DNA from 2 places in the Pseudarthrobacter sp. O4 genome. Region 2 is predicted to be linked to the other one. Evidence: riboswitches for the same ligand, from Rfam matches in the RefSeq annotation. Region 2 holds a riboswitch; the other holds the start of a gene.
What was found. A riboswitch is a leader RNA that binds a small molecule or an ion and turns the genes downstream of it on or off. The one in region 2 is predicted to bind glycine.

Region 1: another riboswitch for glycine. It lies ahead of gcvP (aminomethyl-transferring glycine dehydrogenase); the one in region 2 lies ahead of gcvP (aminomethyl-transferring glycine dehydrogenase).

What each region holds. Positions count from the first base shown of each region.
Region 1 covers NZ_CP189591.1:2,791,067-2,801,154, reverse strand. The annotation lists gene ACQCSU_RS13020 (hypothetical protein) at 1-204, shown strand, start outside; gene ACQCSU_RS13015 (amino acid permease) at 346-1,824, opposite strand; glycine riboswitch at 2,160-2,257, shown strand; glycine riboswitch at 2,259-2,366, shown strand; gene gcvP (aminomethyl-transferring glycine dehydrogenase) at 2,406-5,306, shown strand; gene gcvT (glycine cleavage system aminomethyltransferase GcvT) at 5,318-6,469, shown strand; gene gcvH (glycine cleavage system protein GcvH) at 6,502-6,885, shown strand; gene glyA (serine hydroxymethyltransferase) at 6,882-8,195, shown strand; gene ACQCSU_RS12990 (L-serine ammonia-lyase) at 8,385-9,800, shown strand; gene lipA (lipoyl synthase) at 9,903-10,088, shown strand, end outside.
Region 2 covers NZ_CP189591.1:3,292,467-3,302,554, forward strand. The annotation lists gene ACQCSU_RS15370 (flagellar biosynthesis protein FlhA) at 1-1,217, shown strand, start outside; gene ACQCSU_RS15375 (hypothetical protein) at 1,195-2,373, shown strand; gene ACQCSU_RS15380 (carbon storage regulator) at 2,448-2,708, shown strand; gene flgN (flagellar export chaperone FlgN) at 2,728-3,282, opposite strand; gene ACQCSU_RS15390 (sigma-70 family RNA polymerase sigma factor) at 3,516-4,334, shown strand; gene ACQCSU_RS15395 (Dps family protein) at 4,487-4,969, shown strand; gene ACQCSU_RS15400 (ArsR/SmtB family transcription factor) at 5,084-5,455, shown strand; gene ACQCSU_RS15405 (SRPBCC family protein) at 5,476-5,949, shown strand; gene ACQCSU_RS15410 (MFS transporter) at 5,960-7,567, opposite strand; gene ACQCSU_RS15415 (TetR/AcrR family transcriptional regulator) at 7,636-8,175, shown strand; glycine riboswitch at 8,402-8,500, shown strand; glycine riboswitch at 8,502-8,618, shown strand; gene gcvP (aminomethyl-transferring glycine dehydrogenase) at 8,658-10,088, shown strand, end outside.

The DNA of each region.
Region 1 (10,088 bases), 500 kb from region 2:
ACGACGGGTGCGGCCGCTACCGCATACCTGCTCCGGTCCATCAACCCCGACCTGTTCTTCAGCCCACAACCGCTCAGCGAGATGCGCCGCAACCCCCTGCTGAAGCGGTGGTACAGGGTCCACGCCCTGAGACTCACCGCCAGCGCGGTTGCCCTGGCTGCCATCCACCAGGCACGGACAATCCGGCTCAGAAGCCGCGGATAAGACTCCCACCCTGGGTGGACTTCGGACATTCCGCGACACCCGTCTTCGGAAAATGACAGCAAGGCCGAGTCCTAAGCAGTCCCTTAAAGCGCGACGCCGGAACCCATCTCGGGTTCCGGCGCCGTGCTTAAGCGGTGGCTCCTAGACTGCGGCTGCTTCCGCGGCCAGGGTTTCCGACTCTGCCATGGCCTTCCACTCGGCCACGCGGGCCTGGTGCAGCGGAGACTTGCGGACCACGGCGTAGGCTCCGCCCAGGATGGCGAACCAGATCGGCGTGACCAGCAGCGCGGTGAGGGTGTCCGGCTGGGTGGTCAGGGCCCAGATCAGGAACGCGAAGAACGCGAAGACCACCCAGACCATGGGGATGCCGCCGGGCATCTTGAACGGTGAGGCCTGGTGCAGTTCGGGGCGGCGCTTCCGGAACACGAGGTAGCTGGCCAGGATGATGGACCAGACGAACATGAAGCAGACGGCGGACACGGTGGTGACCATGTCGAACGCGACGCCGACGTCCTTGCCCGCGTAGAGCAGGGCCACGCCGGCGAGCAGCAGCACGCAGGAGAGGAACAGGGCGTTCTGCGGGACCTTGCGGGTGGAGAGGCGGCCGAAGAGCTTGGGGGCGTCGCCGTCGTTGGCCAGCCCGAACACCATCCGCGAGGTGGAATAGATGCCCGAGTTGGCGGAGGACATCGCGGACGTCAGCACCACGAGGTTCACCACGGTCGCTGCGATGCCCAGCCCGGCCAGCGAGAACATGCCGATGAACGGGCTGTGGCCGGCCTGGAACTCGGTCCACGGGGTGACGGACATCAGGATGATCAGGGCGCCGACGTAGAAGAGCATGACGCGCAGCGGGATGGCGTTGATGGCGCGGGGCAGGTTGTGCTCCGGGTTCTTCGTTTCGGCCGCGGCGGTGCCCACGAGTTCAATGCCCACGAACGCGAACACGGCGATCTGGAAACCGGCCACGAAGCCCATGAATTCCTTGGGGAAGAAGCCGCCGTGGCTCCAGAGGTTGGTGAAGCTGGCGGTGCCGGCGTTGGACTGGAAGCCGGTGAAGATCATCACCAGGCCCACCACAATCAGCGCCACGATGGCCACGATCTTGATGAGCGCAAACCAGAATTCGGTCTCGCCGAAGGCCTTCACGGTGGGCAGGTTCAGCAGAAGCAGGATGATGATGGTGGCAACGCCCGGGACCCAGAGCTGGATGCCCGGCCACAGCTGCTCGGCGTAGCCGGCGATCGCGATCACGTCCGCCACACCGGTGACCACCCAGCAGAACCAGTAGGTCCAGCCGGTGAAGAAGCCGGCCCAGGGGCCCAGGAGGTCGCCGGCGAAGTCGCTGAAGGACTTGTAGTTCAGGTTGGACAGCAGCAGCTGGCCCATGGCCCGCATCACGAAGAACAGCATGAAGCCGATGATCATGTACACGAAGATCACGGAGGGCCCGGCCACCGAAATGGTCTTGCCGGAACCCATGAAAAGGCCGGTGCCGATGGCGCCGCCGATGGCCAGGAGCTGGATGTGCCGGTTGCTCAGCGAGCGTGCAAGGTGCGGGGGCGATGAAGGCCTTGGGGCTGTTCCGTCGGCAGTGAGGGTCGAACGAAGTTCCGTCATATGGATTCTTTCCTGTGTGCGGTGGAGTGCGCCAAAATGGGCGCAAAAAACGCCGGCGCCGACGCGTGCAGCAGCGCTGGCGGGCCTCGAGTGACGCATCACTCGGCCGGATCCGGGAGTTTCGTCAGGGATTGTTTAGTCCGCTTCCGTTGACTCAGGAGCGGAGAATCAGGGTGGCTGGCGTCGTTGCCGAAGTCACAGCGACAATTGTGAACACCGTCACTCGACAATGTCAAGAGGGACCACACTCGGATAAAAATGACTTATTTTTCTTGCACGCAGTCGGGAAAGCAGCTAGTGTGTGAAGCGCGTCACTTACGAGTGATGCGTGCTTATGAACTGCGGCGGGAGAGTCCTGCCGGTACATTCAGCAGGCGCCGTAGGAGCAAATCCTCCCCAGGAATCTCTCAGGCCCATGTACCGCCGCGGCAAGGCAACTCTGGAAAGCAGCAAGGCTCCGGCCTTACTCACCGACGGTGCAAGCGGCGCCCTGTAACAGCAGGGTCTGCGGAATCTCTCAGGTCCAAGACAGAGCGGGGAGGAACCCGAATCATCGTGGCACCCTTAGTGCCACCTGAATTATGGAGTTCCTCATGACGATTCAGTCGTCCCTTTCCACGTTTGCAGACCGTCACATTGGTGCCCGCCGCCAGGCCGACATCGACACCATGCTGAAGGCTGTCGGCTACGACAGCGTTGATGGCCTGGTGGACACTGCCGTTCCCGACTCGATCCGCCAGGAAACCGCCCTCAGCCTGGACAACGCGCTGAGCGAGGTTGAGGTTCTTGCCGAGCTGCGCCGCCTGGCGTCAAAGAACAAGACGGCCGTGCAGATGATCGGCCAGGGCTACTACGACACCGTCACGCCCCCAGTGATCCGCCGCAACATCCTCGAATCCCCGGCCTGGTACACCGCCTACACCCCGTACCAGCCGGAAATCTCCCAGGGCCGCCTCGAGGCCCTGCTGAACTTCCAGACCATGGTCCAGGACCTCACAGGCCTCCCGGTGGCCAACGCTTCCCTGCTGGATGAAGCCACCGCGGTGGCCGAAGCCGTGCTGCTGATGCGCCGCGCCAACAAGAACAAATCCGCTGCCGGCGGCAAGACCGTCCTGGACGCCGATGTGCTGCCGCAGACCATCGCGATCGTGAAGGGCCGCGCCGAGGCGCTTGGCTTCGAGGTGGAGGTCGCGGACCTCTCCCAGGGCCTGCCCGACGGCGAGATCAGCGGCATCGTGCTGCAGCAGCCGGGCGTTTCCGGCCGCGTGTGGGACCAGTCCGGCGTGATTGCCGCCGCCAAGGCACGCGGCGCGCTGGTCACGGTCGCAGCGGACCTGCTGGCCCTGACCCTGATCACCCCTCCGGGCGAGCAGGGCGCGGACATCGCCGTCGGAACCGCGCAGCGCCTGGGTGTTCCACTGTTCTTCGGCGGCCCGCACGCCGCCTACATGGCCGTCCGTGAAGGCATGGAGCGCACCCTCCCGGGCCGCATCGTCGGCGTCTCCAAGGACAACACCGGCATCCCCGCCTACCGCCTGGCCCTGCAGACCCGCGAGCAGCACATCCGCCGCGAGAAGGCCACCTCCAACATCTGCACCGCGCAGGCACTGCTGGCCATCGTCTCCTCGATGTACGCCGTCTACCACGGCCCCGAAGGTCTGTTGGCCATCGCCGAGACCGTCCACGGCAACGCCCGCACCCTCGCCACCACGCTGAAGACGGCCGGCCGCGAACTCGTTTCCGAGTCCTTCTTCGACACCATCACCGTCCGCGTCCCGGGCAAGGCCAAGAAGGTCATCGCCGCGGCGGAAGCCCGCGGCATCAACCTGCGCGCCATCGACGCGGACACGGTGGGTGTCTCCATTGACGAGACCACGACGCCGGAGATCCTCTCCGCGGTAGCCGTCGCCTTTGGCGCCGGTCCGGTTGGCTCTGCAACGGGCTTTGAGCTGCCCGGCTCGGTGGTGCGCTCCTCCGATTTCCTGCAGCACCCGGTGTTCAACACGCACCGCTCCGAAACCCAGCTGCTGCGCTACATCCGCAAGCTCAGCGACCGCGACCTCGCGCTGGACCGCACCATGATCCCGCTGGGTTCGTGCACCATGAAGCTGAACGCCACGGCCGAAATGGAAGCCATCTCCTGGCCGGAGTTCGCCTCCATCCACCCGTTTGCTCCGGACTCCCAGACTGAGGGCTGGCGTGAACTGATCGATGGCCTGGAAGCTGACCTGGCGGAGATCACCGGTTACGACCAGGTCTCCATCCAGCCGAACGCCGGTTCCCAGGGCGAGCTCGCCGGCCTGCTGGCCATCCGCGGCTACCACCTGTCCCGCGGCGATCAGCACCGCGACATCTGCCTGATCCCAGCCTCGGCCCACGGCACCAACGCCGCCTCGGCAGTGCTGGCCGGCATGAAGGTCGTCGTGGTCGCCACGGCATCTGACGGCACGATCGACCACGCGGACCTCGCCGCGAAGATCGACACCCACAAGGATGCGCTGTCCTGCATCATGATCACCTACCCGTCCACGCACGGCGTGTACGACGCCGACGTGCGCGAGGTCTGCGACTCCGTGCACGCGGCAGGCGGCCAGGTCTACGTGGACGGCGCCAACCTGAACGCGCTGGTGGGCCTGGCCCGGCCGGGCAAGTTCGGCGGCGACGTGTCCCACTTGAACCTGCACAAGACGTTCTGCATCCCGCATGGCGGCGGCGGCCCGGGCGTCGGCCCGGTCGCGGCCAAGGCCCACCTGGCACCCTTCATGCCGGGCGATGCCAACAAGGCCGCGCACGAAGCCGGCGCTTCCGTGCCAGGGACTGGCGTGGCCATCTCCGCGTCACGCTTCGGCTCCGCCGGTGTCCTGCCGATCTCCTGGGCCTACGTGAAGCTTATGGGCGGCCAGGGCCTGACGGAGGCCACCAAGTCCGCGCTGCTGGCTGCGAACTACATCGCGAGCCGTTTGAACGAGTCCTTCCCGGTCCTGTACACCGGTGAAGGCGGACTCGTGGCCCACGAATGCATCCTGGACCTTCGTGAACTGACCGCCCGCACCGGGGTCACCGCGGAAGACGTGGCCAAACGCCTCATCGACTACGGCTTCCACGCCCCCACCCTGTCCTTCCCCGTGGCGGGAACGCTGATGGTGGAGCCCACCGAGTCCGAGGACCTCGCCGAGATCGACCGCTTCATCACGGCCATGATCACGATCCGCCAGGAGATCGAGCAGGTCGCCAACGGCGACTTCACCCTGGAGAACTCCCCGCTGCGCAACGCACCGCACACCGCGGCCGCCGTCGTCTCCTCCGCCTGGAACCGCGACTACCCGCGCGAGCAGGCAGCCTTCCCGGTCCACCACCTCAAGCAGGACAAGTACTTCCCGCCCGTGGGCCGCATCGACGGCGCAGCCGGTGACCGCAACCTCGTCTGCTCCTGCCCACCCCTCGAAGCTTTCGAGGACAACACAGCAGACTTCGAAAACTAAGGATTTCCCCGATGACTGAGAACTACACCGCGCTCTACGAGCAGCACCAGAAGGCCGGCGCCTCCTTCACCGACTTCGGTGGCTGGCAGATGCCCCTGAAGTACGACTCCGAGCTCGCCGAACACCACGCAGTCCGCAACTCCGCCGGCCTGTTCGATCTCTCCCACATGGGCGAAGTCTGGGTCACCGGCCCCGACGCCGCGGCGTTCCTGGACTACGCCCTGGCCGGCAAGCTCTCCGCGATCGCCGTGGGCAAGGCCAAGTACTCGCTGATCTGCCAGGAAGACGGCGGCATCATCGATGACCTCATCTCGTACCGCCGTCCGGCGGGGGCCGACGGCACTGACAAGTACCTGGTGGTCCCCAACGCCGGCAACGCCAAGGTGGTCGCCGCCGCGCTGGCCGAAAGGGCCGGTTCCGGCAAAGAGGGAGGCTTCGACGTCGTGGTGGAGGACGTCTCCAACGCGACCTCGCTGATCGCCGTCCAGGGCCCCAACGCCGAGGCCATTCTGCTGACCCTGGTCCCGGCCGAACAGCATTCCCTCGTCACCGAGCTCAAGTACTACGCCGCCGTCGAGGTCGAAATTAACGGCCAGGAGCTCTTGCTGGCCCGCACCGGCTACACCGGCGAGGACGGCTTCGAAATCTACATCCCCAACGAGGACGCCGCAGGCCTGTGGGAAGCCCTGCTCGAAACCGGCGCCAGCCGCGGGCTCATCCCCGCCGGCCTGGCCTGCCGTGACTCGCTGCGACTGGAGGCCGGCATGCCGCTGTACGGCAATGAGCTCTCCCGCGAAGGCAACGCCTACGCCGCAGGCCTGGGCCCGGTTGTCTCGCTCGCCAAGGAAAGCGACTTCGTCGGCAAGGCAGCCCTGACCGCGATCAAGGCAGCCGGCGTCGGCACCTCAACCGGCCAGAAGCTCGTAGGCCTCAAGGGCCTGGGCCGCCGCGCGGCCCGCGGCCACTACCCGGTCCTGAAGGACGGCACCCTCGTCGGCGAGGTCACCTCCGGCCAGCCGAGCCCCACCCTGGGCTACCCGGTGGCGATGGCGTACGTCGACGTCGAGCACGCCGAACCCGGCACCGTCCTGGACATCGATCTGCGCGGAAAGACCGAGCCCTTCGAAGTCGTCGCCCTGCCGTTCTACAAGCGCCAGAAGTAATTCTTCTCCCTTTCGATCCTAAGGAATTTGATATGAGCAAGGTAGTTGCTGAACTGAAGTACTCCGCCGAGCACGAGTGGGTTGCCGTTGACGGCTCCGGACCGTCCGTGATCGGTGTCTCCGCTGTGGCAGCCGACGCCCTCGGCGACATCGTCTACGTGGATCTGCCCGAGGTCGGCTCCACCGTGACGGCCGGTGAGACGTGCGGTGAGATTGAGTCCACCAAGTCCGTTTCGGACCTGTACTCCCCGGTGACCGGCGAGGTCACGGACGTCAACGACGGCGTCGTCGCTGACCCCGCGCTGATCAACACGGACCCCTATGGTGCCGGCTGGCTCTTCAAGGTCGCGGTGGAGTCCGAGGGTCCGCTGCTGTCGGCCGAGGAATACGCTGCTGCGAACGGTGGTGAACTGTGAGCAACACATCCGTCATTGAGCAGGTTGTCTCGCCGAGCCTGGACGCAGACCTGTCCGAGCTGGACCCGGAAATCGCGGCGAAGATCGATGCCGAGCTGACCCGCCAGCGGGACGGCCTGGAAATGATCGCCTCGGAGAACCACACCGCCGTGGCCGTGATGCAGGCGCAGGGCTCGGTGCTGACCAACAAATACGCCGAGGGCTACCCGGGCAAGCGCTACTACGGCGGCTGCGAGCACGTGGACGTGATCGAGCAGCTCGCGATCGACCGGGTCAAGGCCCTGTTCGGCGCCGAATACGCCAACGTGCAGCCGCACTCCGGCGCGCAGGCCAACGCCTCGGTCATGCACGCGCTGATCAAGCCCGGCGACACCATCATGGGCCTGAACCTCGCGCACGGCGGGCACCTGACGCACGGCATGCGGATCAACTTCTCCGGCCGTCTGTACAACGTGGTCCCGTACCAGGTCCGCGAGGAGGACCACCGGATCGACATGGCCGAGGTGGAGCGGCTGGCGCTGGAGCACAGGCCGGCGCTGATCGTGGCCGGCTGGTCCGCCTACGCCCGGCAGCTGGACTTCGCCGAGTTCCGCCGGATCGCCGACTCCGTGGGCGCGTACCTGATGGTGGACATGGCGCACTTCGCCGGGCTGGTCGCGGCCGGTCTGCACCCGTCCCCGGTCCCTTACGCGCACGTCACCACGTCCACGACGCACAAGACCCTCGCCGGTCCGCGCGGCGGCATCATCCTGTCCAACGACGCCGGCATCGCCAAGAAGATCAACTCGGCGGTGTTCCCCGGCCAGCAGGGCGGCCCGCTGGAACACGTCATCGCCGGCAAGGCCGTGGCGTTCAAGATCGCCGCGTCCCCGGAGTTCAGGGAACGCCAGGAACGGGTCCTCGCCGGCGCCCGGATCCTGGCCGAGCGCCTGGTCCAGCCGGACGTCACCGCCAAGGGCATTAACGTGATCTCCGGCGGCACCGATGTGCACCTGGTCCTGGTGGACCTGCGCAACTGCGAGCTCAACGGGCAGCAGGCCGAGGACCGCCTCGCGGAAATCGACATCACGGTCAACCGCAACGCCGTGCCGTTCGACCCCCGCCCGCCGATGGTCACCTCAGGCCTGCGGATCGGCACCCCGGCACTGGCCACCCGCGGCTTCGGCGAAGCAGCCTTCGCGGAGGTTGCGGACATCATCGCCGAGGCACTGACCGCCGACGCCGGCGCCGACCTGTCCGGTCTGCGTCACCGCGTGGAGGCCCTCGCCGCCGCGCACCCGCTCTACCCGGGCATGGCCAATCTCGCCTAACGGCGCCGGGACCGGCTCCGGGGCTCGCGGCCCTTTGGGACCGGCATCCTCCGCGTGCTCGGTCGCGAAGACGCCCGCTGAGCGGACGTGTCGCTCCCTTAGACGCACGCTTCCGGATGTCGGTCCCAAAGGGCCTGCTGATCGCCTCACCCACCGTCCCTGCCACGATTATCTAGTTAGGAACCGACCATGGCCGTTGGAGTCTTCGACCTTTTTTCGATTGGTATTGGACCATCCAGTTCGCACACCGTGGGCCCCATGCGGGCCGCCGCGGTCTTCGCGGGTGAACTCAAGGACTCCGGTGCGCTGGACCGCGTGGCCTCGCTGCGCGTTGACCTCTACGGATCGCTGGCCGCCACCGGCCGCGGCCACGGCACCATGACCGCCGTGTTGCTGGGCCTGGAGGGATACCACCCCGAAGTCATCCTCCCCGATGAGGTCGAGGAAAGGCTCGCATCGATCGCCGAAACCGGCACCCTGAACCTGGGCGGCGGCGCGGACCCGGCCTCCGGCATGCCGCTGCCGTACGGGGAATCGGACATGGTCCTGCACCCGCTCACCGTGCTCCCGCGCCACACCAACGGCATGAAGTTCAGCGTCTCCGACGCCGACGGCGCCCTGCTGCACGAGGTCACGTTCTTCTCCGTGGGCGGTGGTTTCATCGTCCGCGAGGGCGAGGAAGACGCGGCCCTGAAGGAACTGGACGAGTCCAAGAAGGAACTGCCGCTGCCGTTCCGCACCGCCGCGGAACTGCTGGAGCACTGCCGGGTTACCTCTCTCAGCATCAGCGACGTCATGCGGGTCAATGAAGAAGATAATCGCACCGAGGAGGAGATCCGCGAGGGACTGCTGCACATCTACTCCGTCATGGAGGGCTGCGTGCAGGTCAGCCTCAAGCGCGAGGGCCTGCTGCCCGGTGGCCTCAAGGTCCGCCGCCGGGCGCCAGACTGGCACGAGCGGCTCCTGAAGGAGGACAAGGACCGGGACCCGAAGTACTGGCAGGAATGGGTCAACCTGATCGCGCTGGCCGTCAACGAGGAAAACGCCTCCGGCGGGCGGGTCGTGACGGCCCCCACCAACGGCGCCGCGGGCATCATCCCGGCCGTGCTCTACTACGCGCTGCACTTCGCCCCCGGCATGGACAAGGCCACCCAGCAGGACCGCGACGACGTGGTGGTCAAGTTCCTGCTGACCGCCGCCGCCGTCGGGGTGCTCTACAAGGAACAGGCCTCGATCTCCGGCGCGGAAGTCGGCTGCCAGGGCGAGGTGGGTTCGGCGTCGTCGATGGCCGCCGCCGGCCTGGCCGAAGTCATGGGCGGAACCCCCGGGCAGGTGGAGAACGCCGCGGAAATCGCGATGGAACACAACCTCGGCCTGACCTGTGACCCGATCGGCGGACTCGTGCAGATCCCCTGCATCGAACGCAACGCGATCGCCGCCGCCAAGGCCATCAACGCCGCCAAGATGGCGCTCTGGGGCGACGGCACGCACCGCGTCTCCCTCGATGAGGTCATCGTGACCATGCGCGAAACCGGCAAGGACATGTCCTCCAAGTACAAGGAAACAGCCATGGGCGGCCTCGCCGTCAACGTGGTGGAGTGCTAGAGGAGCGACCCATGGGAACTGAGGGCAGGGCGGACGAACGTCCACAGTCCAAGGCCAGCAGACCCACCTACAAGCACGCTGACAACAAAAAGAAAGAAAACTATGACCCTGGCACCTGAAGGCCGCAAGCTGCTGCGCGTTGAACAGCGCAACTCGGCAGTACCGGTCGAACGCAAGCCCGAGTGGATCAAGGCCAAGGTCCAGATGGGCCCCGAATACGTGCAGCTCAAAAACCTCGTCAAAAAGGAAGGCCTGCACACGGTCTGTGAGGAGGCCGGCTGCCCCAAC
Region 2 (10,088 bases):
TTGCCGCCATCGCCATGGCACTGATCCCCGGCATGCCGCCCATCCCGTTCCTGCTCGTCGGCGCCGGGCTGCTTTTCGCGTCCCGCCGGATCGCCGCCAGGCAGCGGCAGGAGGAAAACACCCGCGACGCCGAGGCCAACGCGCTCAACTTCCCGGAAATGGATCCGAACGAGAAGCTGCTCGAGGACATGCGCATCCACCCCGTCGAGATCCTGCTGGCACCGGACCTGGTGGACATGGTCTCCGGAGCATCCGATGACCTGCTGGCCAGGGTCCGGTCCCTGCGGCACAAGATCGCCATGGAGCTGGGGCTGGTGATCCCACCGGTCCGCACAAGGGACAGTGTGGACCTGCCGCTGGCCAGCTACGCGATCCGGATCGCCGGGGTGGAAGCCGGCCGCGGCACCGCGCCCACCGGCCAGATGCTGGCCCTGGGCGACAACCTCGACTCGCTCCCCGGCGCCGCGATGATCGAGCCGGTGTTCGGCCTCGCCGGTAAGTGGATTCCGGCGGAAATGCGCCACAACGCCGAGATGACCGGAGCCACCGTGATCGACCGGGTCTCCGTCCTGGTGACGCACCTGTCCTCGATCGTCACGGCCAACGCCGCCCGGCTGCTGTCCCGCGAGGATGTCCGGGTGCTCACCGAAGGCGTGCGGAAGCAGAGCCCCTCCGCCGTCGACGAACTCACCCCGGCGCTCCTCTCCCTGGCCGAGCTTCAGCGCGTGCTGCAGGGCCTGCTGGACGAACAGGTGCCGATCAATGACCTCGCGCGGATCTACGAGGCGCTCACGCTCCGCGCCAAGATCTCCACGGACCCGGAGTCGCTGGTGGAATCCGCCCGCCAGGCCCTGGGTCCGGCGCTGACGGCCAAGTTCATGGACGGCCCGGTGCTCAACGTGATCATGATCGACCCGCTCCTGGAGCAGTCCATGCTGGAGGACATGCGGCCGGCCGAGGGCGGCAGCCAGATCGTCATGGGCCAGGACAGGCTCGACGCCGTGCTGCGCTCGGTGGCCGCCGCCGTTGACTCCGCTGCCGCGGCCAATCGCCAGGCCGTGCTGGTCTGCGCGCCGGCGCTCCGCCCGGCGATCCGCCGCCTCGTCGGGGCCCATGCCGGCTCGGTGCCCGTGCTGTCCTACCGCGAAGTCACGTCAGCCAACGTCCGGATCGAAACAGTAGGAGTCGTGCGCCATGCCGAACCGCTATCGGCTTAAGGGAGCCTCGCTCGAGGAGATCCGCCGCAAGGCGGAACGGCAGCACGGCCCCGCAGCCCGCATCGTCTCCGCGGAACGCGTCACCAGCCCCGGAATCGCCGGCCTCTTCGCTGGCGACCGCTACGAGGCGATCGTCGAGGTGCTGACCAGCCACGAGGTCGTCTCGGGCGAGGTGGTTCCCGAACCGGACATCCTCGCCGAGGCGGATGCAGGCGCTGACGCCCGGGCGCGTGCCGGCAATAAGAGCGCCGGCCCGAACGGCGCCAGCCCGAACGGCGCCAGCCAGCAGCCGCCCGCCGGCGCTCAAGGCGCCGGAACCAGCGCCCCGGCGCCCGCCCCGGCGTCGGCCGCGGCTGCGCCGCCCCCCGCAGCGGGTGCCGTACCGTCCGCTGCGACGGCGTCCGCTGCACCCTCGCACCAGCTGCACGCCGCCGCCATCGCGGCCCTGCTCGAAGAGGCCGACGCGGCCGAGCTGAACCTGCACCGGTCCGGCAACACCGGTGTGTCAACGGAGTCGCCGGACTTCGCCGAACTGCTCGAGCAGCTCGGCGCCGGGCTGAGCGCTCCGGCTGCCGGCACCGCGGACGTGCCGGTTCCGCGGGTGCCTGTTTCGCCAGTGCCGGGGCCCGATGACGGCACGTCCGCCGCGCCGGCGCAGCCCCGCGAAACCGTTCCGGTCCCGCTGTCCGGGGTCGGTGACTTGGTGGTCCTCGTCGGCCTGGGGGAGGACGCGCTGGACGCGGCCCTGGCGATGTCCATGGCAGCCGGCGGCGCGGACGTGCGCACTGCGGGGAAGCTGTCCGCCTACGGGCATCTGCACGTGGACGGCCGTCAAAGCGCGACGGCGGCCCGCGCCCACGCGGTGCTCACGGACCAGACTGTGCTGGTTGCCTTCGGGCTTGGAAAGGCCCGCGACGCCGTCGCGCGGCTGCAGTCCGTAGCCGCAATCTCCGCAGACCAGCTCTGGGTGGTGGTGGATGCCGGGCGCAAGCATGAGGACACTGCACGCTGGGTCAGCGTCCTTGCCTCCCAGCTCAACGTCAGTGCTGTAGCCGTCGTCGGGGCGGCGGAAACCGCCACACCGGAGACCGTCCACGGGCTGGGACTACCCGTCGGCTGGGCCGACTCAGGCCAGGCCACAGTCGTGAGCAGCTGAGATGAGCTCAACTAGGCGGCTCCAAGCGCCGGGATTCGTCCGCAGTCCCACACTGCGAAGGGTAGATTGAGAGGATGCTGGTACTTACACGCAAGCCGGGCGAACAGATCATGATCGGCGATGGCATCGTCATCACGGTTCTGGAAGGCCGCGGCGACGGTGTTCGGATAGGCATCGAGGCGCCCCGAGGCGTTCCGATCCAGCGGCGGGAAGTCATCGAGGCGATTGCCGCGGCAAATCGGGCGGCAGCAGAAGCAGGCGCCGGGGCGGGACCGGATACTGAGGACGCGCTGCGCGGGCTACTGCCCCCAGCTTCTGCCGGAAGCGCTGACTGACGCGTCGCCCGGCCCGGTATTAGCCCCGCTCGCCGCCGAGGTACTGCGCCAGCATAGGCTGCGTTGTCCGCCGGTTTATGATCAGGGCGCGCTGTACGTTCGCGGCAGTCGTCAGCTCTTCAAGGATCTCCGCGGTATCCGTCCCGGACGCGGACCCTGTCCCGGACGCCCCACCGGGGGAAGCGCCGGAAGATGCCGGCAGGCTCCGCTGACGCAGGGTCTCTTCGGTGGACCGCGCAGTGTCGTTGAGCTGGCGGAGCAAGTCCCGGAGAGCATCCAAATGCTCGCCCAGGACCTCCTGCCAGGAACCGGCCGGCGCACCGGCGATCAGTTCGACGAGGGTGGCCTGGGCCGGCAGCCCCCATTCCGCCGCCACGGCCGCCGATTCGACGCTCCGGGCCAGCGCTTGAAAGCGCAGGCGGTCCAGGACACTCTCCACTTCGGTGGCGGTGACACTCAGCCACTGGAAGTTCCCCGCCAGGACATGCAGGCGCTGTGTCTCGAGCCTGAACAAGAGCAGTTCCAGCTGACGGCGCTCCTGCCAGAGAGCTGCCGAAAGATCACCTGCACTCATGCGCCCCCTTTAGTCGCCACGCCGGCAGAAACAGTGCTGCCGCAGTTTCAGCCAAGCTTTTTCCTGAGGGTACACGCAGATTGTTGATAGGGTGATAAGTTTCCTCCATGGGTGCTGCGCCCGGGTATCGAACACCGCCTCCCATGGGGGAGTGAGGGACCGTTTGCGGGTGCGGCTCTCGGTGTTTTAAGTGGTTTGACGCTTCGGATCCGGTCTCATGGGGGGACACACTATTGAATCGCGTAGAACGCAACGAGCTGGTCACACAGCACCTTCCGCTGGTGGGCTACCTCGTTTCAGATTTGTGCTCGAAAGCGTCACACCTTTCCCGCGATGACCTGGCGTCAGCGGGTGCCGTCGCCCTGATTACCTCGGCCGACTCCTTCGACCCGGACCTCGGCGTACCCTTCGGAGCCTTTGCCCGCCGGCGCATCCTCGGCGCGTTCGCGGACGAGATGCGTGCGAGCGACTGGGCCACCCGCTCGGCGCGGCGACGGATCAAGGAAACCATGTCCGTCCAGGAGACCTTGGCCGCCGCCCTCGGACGTACGCCCAGCGTCGACGAGATCGCCTCCGCCCTGGGCGTGCAGCAGAGCGTCGTCGAGGCAGCCCTGGCCGATGCGTCCCGAACGCTGACCCCGCTCGACGACGCCGTCGTAGACACGCTGGCAGCGGAGACGCTGTCCCCCGAGCACTCCGTGCTCGCCGATGAACGGCTGCAGTACCTGCGCGCAGCCGTGAAGTCGCTCCCGGAGCGCATGCGCTACGTCGTCGAGGAGATCTATTTCGGCGACCGCACCGTGAAGGAACTGGCCGCGGAACTCGGCTCCACCCACGCGGCTGTGTCCCAGCAGCGCTCCGAAGCCATCCGGCTCATGCGCGACGGCCTGACCGCGCACTACGCGGACGATCCCGAGCAGACCTTTGAACCGCAGTCCCGGATCACGCCGCGGCGCCGGAACGACTACCTTTCCCAGCTGGCCGAGACCACAGCGGGTGGCATCACCCGGGCCATTTTCCCGCAGGGGCCGATGCTCAACGAGGCGGTCTGAGCTTCCTGCACGGCAGATAGTAAGCCCCTTAGCAAGCTGGCCGGGGAAATTTCGGCGGGACGGTCGCCGTCCTGCTGGCCCCTGGGGTAGCGTCGGAAGCATCGGCCTTGCGGTATCGGACGCAACGGTATTGGACCTACTCAGGAGGACGCATGAAAGCAACACCTACGCTTACCGCGAACTGTCAGGCAGTGCTCGTGGACCTGATCGAACTTCACGTCCAGGGCAAGCAGGCGCACTGGAACATCGTGGGGGCGAACTTCCGGGACCTGCACCTTCAGCTGGATGAGATCGTCGACGCCGCCCGCACCTTCGCGGATGACATGGCCGAGCGTATGCGTGCCCTTCACGCCCTGCCGGATGGCCGCAGTTCCACGGTTTCCAAGTCCACTTCCCTCGCGGAATTCCCGGCCGGCCTGATCAGCACCAAGGACGCCATTGACAAGATTGTCGCGGCACTCGAGGCGGCGGTCGGTACCATGCGCAAGGTCCACGACGAAGTGGATGAAGAGGACCCCACGACGGCGGACCTGCTGCACGCGTTGATCGCCAAGTTCGAGCAATTCGCCTGGATGGTGAACGCGGAGACCATGCGCGCCACCGCCAGCGTCACCACCGCGGACAGCAAGAAGTAGCATCCCACACTCAGCCAAACCGCAGTCCAAGCGTCCGGCGCCGGGTTCTTCCCGGCGTCGGACGCTTGGCTTTTAAGCCTTGACATCCGGACGGGTCGGTGAATACTTAAGTATGTGCTTAACAATCAGGCGGGCCAGAAGGGGGAGCGGGAGCTCGACGGCGTATTCCATGCGCTCGCCGACCCCACCCGGCGCGCCATCGTCGCCCGGCTCTGCGAGGGCCCGGCGACGGTTTCGCAGCTCGCGGAGCCGTTTCCGATCAGCCTGCCCGGGATTGTCCAGCACCTTCAGGTCCTGCAAGCCAGCGGCCTGATCCGCAGCGAAAAGATCGGCAGGGTCCGCAGCTGCAGCATCGATCCTGCCACGGTCCGGCGTGCAGAAAACTGGCTGGGCCAGCGCCGGACGCCGGCCGAGCGACGCCTCGACCGGCTCGAGGGCTTTCTGGGTGAGGACAGCCCGGACCGCCCGCCCCAGCCTCCCGACTGAACCAATTCCAGGAGCCCACCATGAACACCCCGGTAACGCACGCCAGCTTCAGCCTGGAACGCAGGCTGAACGCCCCGCCGTCGCGCGTCTTCCACGCGTTTTCCGACCATCCGAGCAAGAAGAAGTGGTTCGCGGGCCCGCCCGAATGGAACCAGGGCGAGTCCAGCCTGGACTTCCGGGTGGGCGGCCGCGAAACCGACGTCGGCGGCCCCGTCGGCGGCTTCGTCTCCACGATGCACGCGGTTTACCACGACATCGTGGAGAACCAGCGGATCGTCTACAGCTACGAAATGCTGCTGGACGGGGAGCGCATGTCCGTTTCGCTCAGCACCCTCGAGCTGGAGCCCGACGGCGGCGGCACCCTGCTGACACTGACCGAACAGGGCGCCTTCTTCACCGGTACCCGGGACAGCGACCAGGCGCAGGTGGCAGGCCGCAAGGAAGGCACCGGCGAGCTGCTCGACGCCCTCAAGGCGTACGTCGAGGGCAACTGAATCCAGCCCGCTATTTGGCGGTCGGCACCTTCCGCAGGACGACGGCGGCAAGGACTGACGCTCCCGCCATCAGTATCAGTGCGATGGCGGCCGTGACATGTACGCCCGAATCAAAGGCGGCACGAGCGGCCGCCATCACTGCTTCCGCCAGCGGGCCGGGAAGGGCTTGCGAGAGTTCCACCGCTCCGGCGAGCGTTTCACCGGCCTGGGCAACCCCGTCCGCCGTTGCCGCCCCGGTGACGCCGCCCGGGAGCCGGAGATTGCCTTGGTACGAGGCGGTCAGGATGGAGCCGAGGATGGCCGTACCCAGCAGTGAACCAACCTCGTAGCCGGTCTCGGAAATGGCAGCAGCCGCGCCGGATTTCTCCGCCGGCGCCGCACCGAGGATCAGGTCGTTAGAGATGGTCTCCGCGGCCCCGACGCCCAGGCAGAGGACCAGCAGGGCCGCCAACAGGATCCCCGGGCCGCTGCTGTGGTCGCCGAAGGCCACCAGGAAGTAGCCCGCGGCGCTCAGCAGCAGGCCGCCGGCCACCACGAAGCCCGGCCGGATCTTCCGCACCAGCGGCACTACCAGCAGGCCGGCCGCGACGGTGGCGATCAGGGCCGGAACCATCGCGACGCCGGATTCCGAGGGGGACTGGCCTTCCAGCAGCTGCAGGTGCTGGGCCAGGAAGAGGATGAAGCCATTGTAGGAAAACAGGGCGAGGACGTTTGCCGTGATGGCCGTGCTGAAGACCCGGTTGCCGAAGAGGCTGACGTCCAGCAGCGGGGCCGCCGTGCAGCCCGCGGCCCCGCGTTCCTGACCGCCTCGCAGCAGGGCCCGCTGCCGCCGGATGAAGACGTATCCCATGAGCAGGCCGAAGCCGATCAGGGCCAGGGGCGCCGGGGCGGGGCCATGGGTGGCTAGATCCTTGATGCCATAGACCACCGGCACCATTACCAGGAGGGACAGGACGATGCTGGGCACGTCCACCCGGCCGGGATTCGGATCGCGCGATTCCGGGATCAGGATGGGCCCGAGCGCCAGCAGCGGCAGGATGATCGGCACAGCGACGAGCAGGACGGCGCCCCACCAGAAGTGCTCCACGAGCCAGCCGCCGAAGATCGGGCCCAGGGCGGCGCCGCCGGAGAAACCCGCAGCCCAGATGGCCACGGCCAGCCGGCGCCGGTTCGGCTCTGGGAAGATGTTGCGGATCAGGGACAGGGTGGACGGCATCAGCATCGCGCCGAAGAAGCCCAGCCCCGCCCGTCCGGCGATCAGCCATTCGGCGCTGGGCGCGAAGGCGGTGACAGCCGAGACCGCCGCGAAGCCCGTGCTGCCGATGAAAAGGAGCCTGCGGCGTCCGATCCGGTCGCCCAGGCTGCCCATGGCCACGAGCAGCCCGGCCAGGACCAGGGGATAAGCATCCACAATCCACAGCAACTGCACCCCGGAGGCGTCCAGGCCGCGGGCGATGGCGGGCAGCGCAAAGGTGAGCGCCGTGTTGTCCACCGCGACCAGCAGCACCGGGAACATCAGCAGCGACAGCGCCAGCCAGTCGCGCCACGGCGCCCGCGGGGCCCGCGGGGCGGATGCCGGCGTTGTGGCGGTGGCTGCAGGAATCGATGTAGTCCTCATAATTAATAACTATACCGTCCAGACGGTACAGTTAAGAAATTCCGGGCCGGACAGGCATGATGGGACCCATGCCCAGAAAACCCGTCGCCCGCGAAGCCGTCCTTGACGCCTTCGAATCCCTGCTCATCGAAGAGGGCGAACGTGCCGCCACGCTGGACGCCGTCGCCAGGCGGGCCGGGGTCTCCAAGGGGGGACTGCTGTACCACTTCCCGAGCAAGGAAGCCATGGTTTCCGTGCTGCTGGAGCGGCTCGACCGGCTCCTCGGCGAGGACCTCGGGAGGATGGCCGCCGCGCCGGAAGGGGCTGCCGCATACTTCATCAAATCCTCGGTCTGGGCGGACACCCCGATGGACCGCGTGTTCGTCGCCGCCACCCGGCTGGCCGAAGTGGCCCACGAAGAAACACTGCAGCGCATTGCCGCCGCCCAGGCGGGCTGGCTGGAACTGCTCGCTGCCGACGTCGGGCCGGGCATGGCCAAGGCGGTGCTCTACATGGGCGACGGGCTCTACTTCAACGCGATGCTGGCCCGAGGACCGGGCGGACCGCTCCCACAGGTCAGCGGGGATGTCGCGAGCCTGCTGGCCGCCGTCGAACGGCTGCGTGGCTGAGCCGGACGGCCGGGCAACTCCCGTCCGCCGAGGTCGCCGGAAGCGCGCGGGGTCGCCGTAATTTCGGGATTTTCCGGCGAATCCGCAGTCTTCCCGCGATTTCGCGTCCGACGGCGGTCCTGGGGCGTAACTCTCTCGCCTGGGTCCGGTCATTGGTTTGCGGACGCGCGCCCGCCATAGGACAATGGGAGCTGTGACTGTTGTCACGAGCAATTGAATATGCCTTTGATCTGCGGCGGGAGAGTTCTGCTTGTAGGTACAAGCGGGCGCCGTAGGAGCAAACCCTCCCCAGGAATCTCTCAGGCCCATGTACCGCCGCGGCAAGGCGACTCTGGAAAGTAGCAGGCTGTCCTCTGACATGCTGTGCTCACCGACGGTGCAAGCGGAGCCCTGCGAACGCGCGGCTGCGCGGAAACTCTCAGGTCCAATACAGAGCGGGGAGGAACCCGAATCAATGTGGCGTACCCTGCGCCGCCTTAGTTATGGAGTTCCTTGTGACTGTTACCCCAGCCTCCACGTCCTTCGTTGACCGGCACATCGGCGCCCGCCGCCAGTCCGACGTCGACGCCATGCTGAAGGCTGTCGGCTACGACACCGTCGATGCGCTGGTGGACACCGCCGTTCCGAAAGACATCCGGCAGGATTCGCCGCTGGCGCTCGGCGAAGCCCTCAGCGAAGTCGAGGTCCTCGCCGAACTGCGCAAGTTGGCCGGCAAAAACAAGACCGCGGTCCAGATGATCGGCCAGGGCTACTACGACACCCTGACCCCGGCCGTCATCCGCCGGAACATCCTCGAGGCGCCCGCCTGGTACACGGCGTACACGCCCTACCAGCCCGAAATCTCGCAGGGCCGGCTTGAGGCGCTGCTGAACTTCCAGACCATGGTCCAGGACCTCGTCGGCCTGCCGATCGCCAACGCCTCCCTGCTCGACGAAGCCACCGCCGTCGCCGAAGCCGTGCTGATGATGCGCAGGGCAAACAAGAACAAGACCGCCCACGACGGCAAAACCGTCCTCGACGCCGACTGCCTGCCGCAGACCATCGCGATCGTGAGGGGCCGCGCCGAAGCGCTCGGCTTCGAGGTCGAGATCGCCGATCTTTCCAAGGGCCTGCCCGACGGCGTCATCAACGGCGTCGTCCTCCAGCAGCCCGGCGTCTCCGGCCGTGTGTTCGACCACACCGCCGTGATCGCGGACGCCAAGGCACGCGGCGCGCTCGTCACCGTCGCAGCCGACCTGCTGTCCCTGACCCTCATTACCCCTCCGGGTGAGCAGGGCGCCGACATCGCCGTCGGCTCCGCCCAGCGCTTCGGCGTCCCGCTGTTCTTCGGTGGTCCGCACGCCGCCTACATGGCCGTCCAGAAGGGCCTGGAGCGGTCCATGCCCGGCCGCCTCGTGGGAGTGTCCAAGGACAACGCCGGCGTCCCGGCCTACCGCCTGGCGCTGCAGACCCGCGAGCAGCACATCCGCCGCGAGAAGGCGACGTCCAATATCTGCACCGCCCAGGCGCTGCTGGCGATCGTGTCCTCCTTCTATGCCGTCTACCACGGCCCGGACGGGCTGAAGGCGATCGCCGAGACCACCCACGGCCACGCCAGGACCATCGCCGCCTCGCTGAAGGCCGCCGGCCTGGACGTGCTGCACACGTCCTTCTTCGACACCGTCACCGTCTCCGTCCCCGGCAAGGCCGCGAACATCATTGCCGCCGCCGAGGCTAAGGGGATCAACCTGCGCGTCATCGACGCGGACACGGTCGGGATCTCCGCCGATGAGGCCACGACGGCGGCCATTGTCGCCGACGTCGTCGCCGCCTTCGGCGCGACTGTCACAGACACTAACTCAGACGCAGAATCCGGCGATGACTCAGACACTGACTCAGGTGACGATTCCGCTTTCCGCCTGGACACCGCCGTC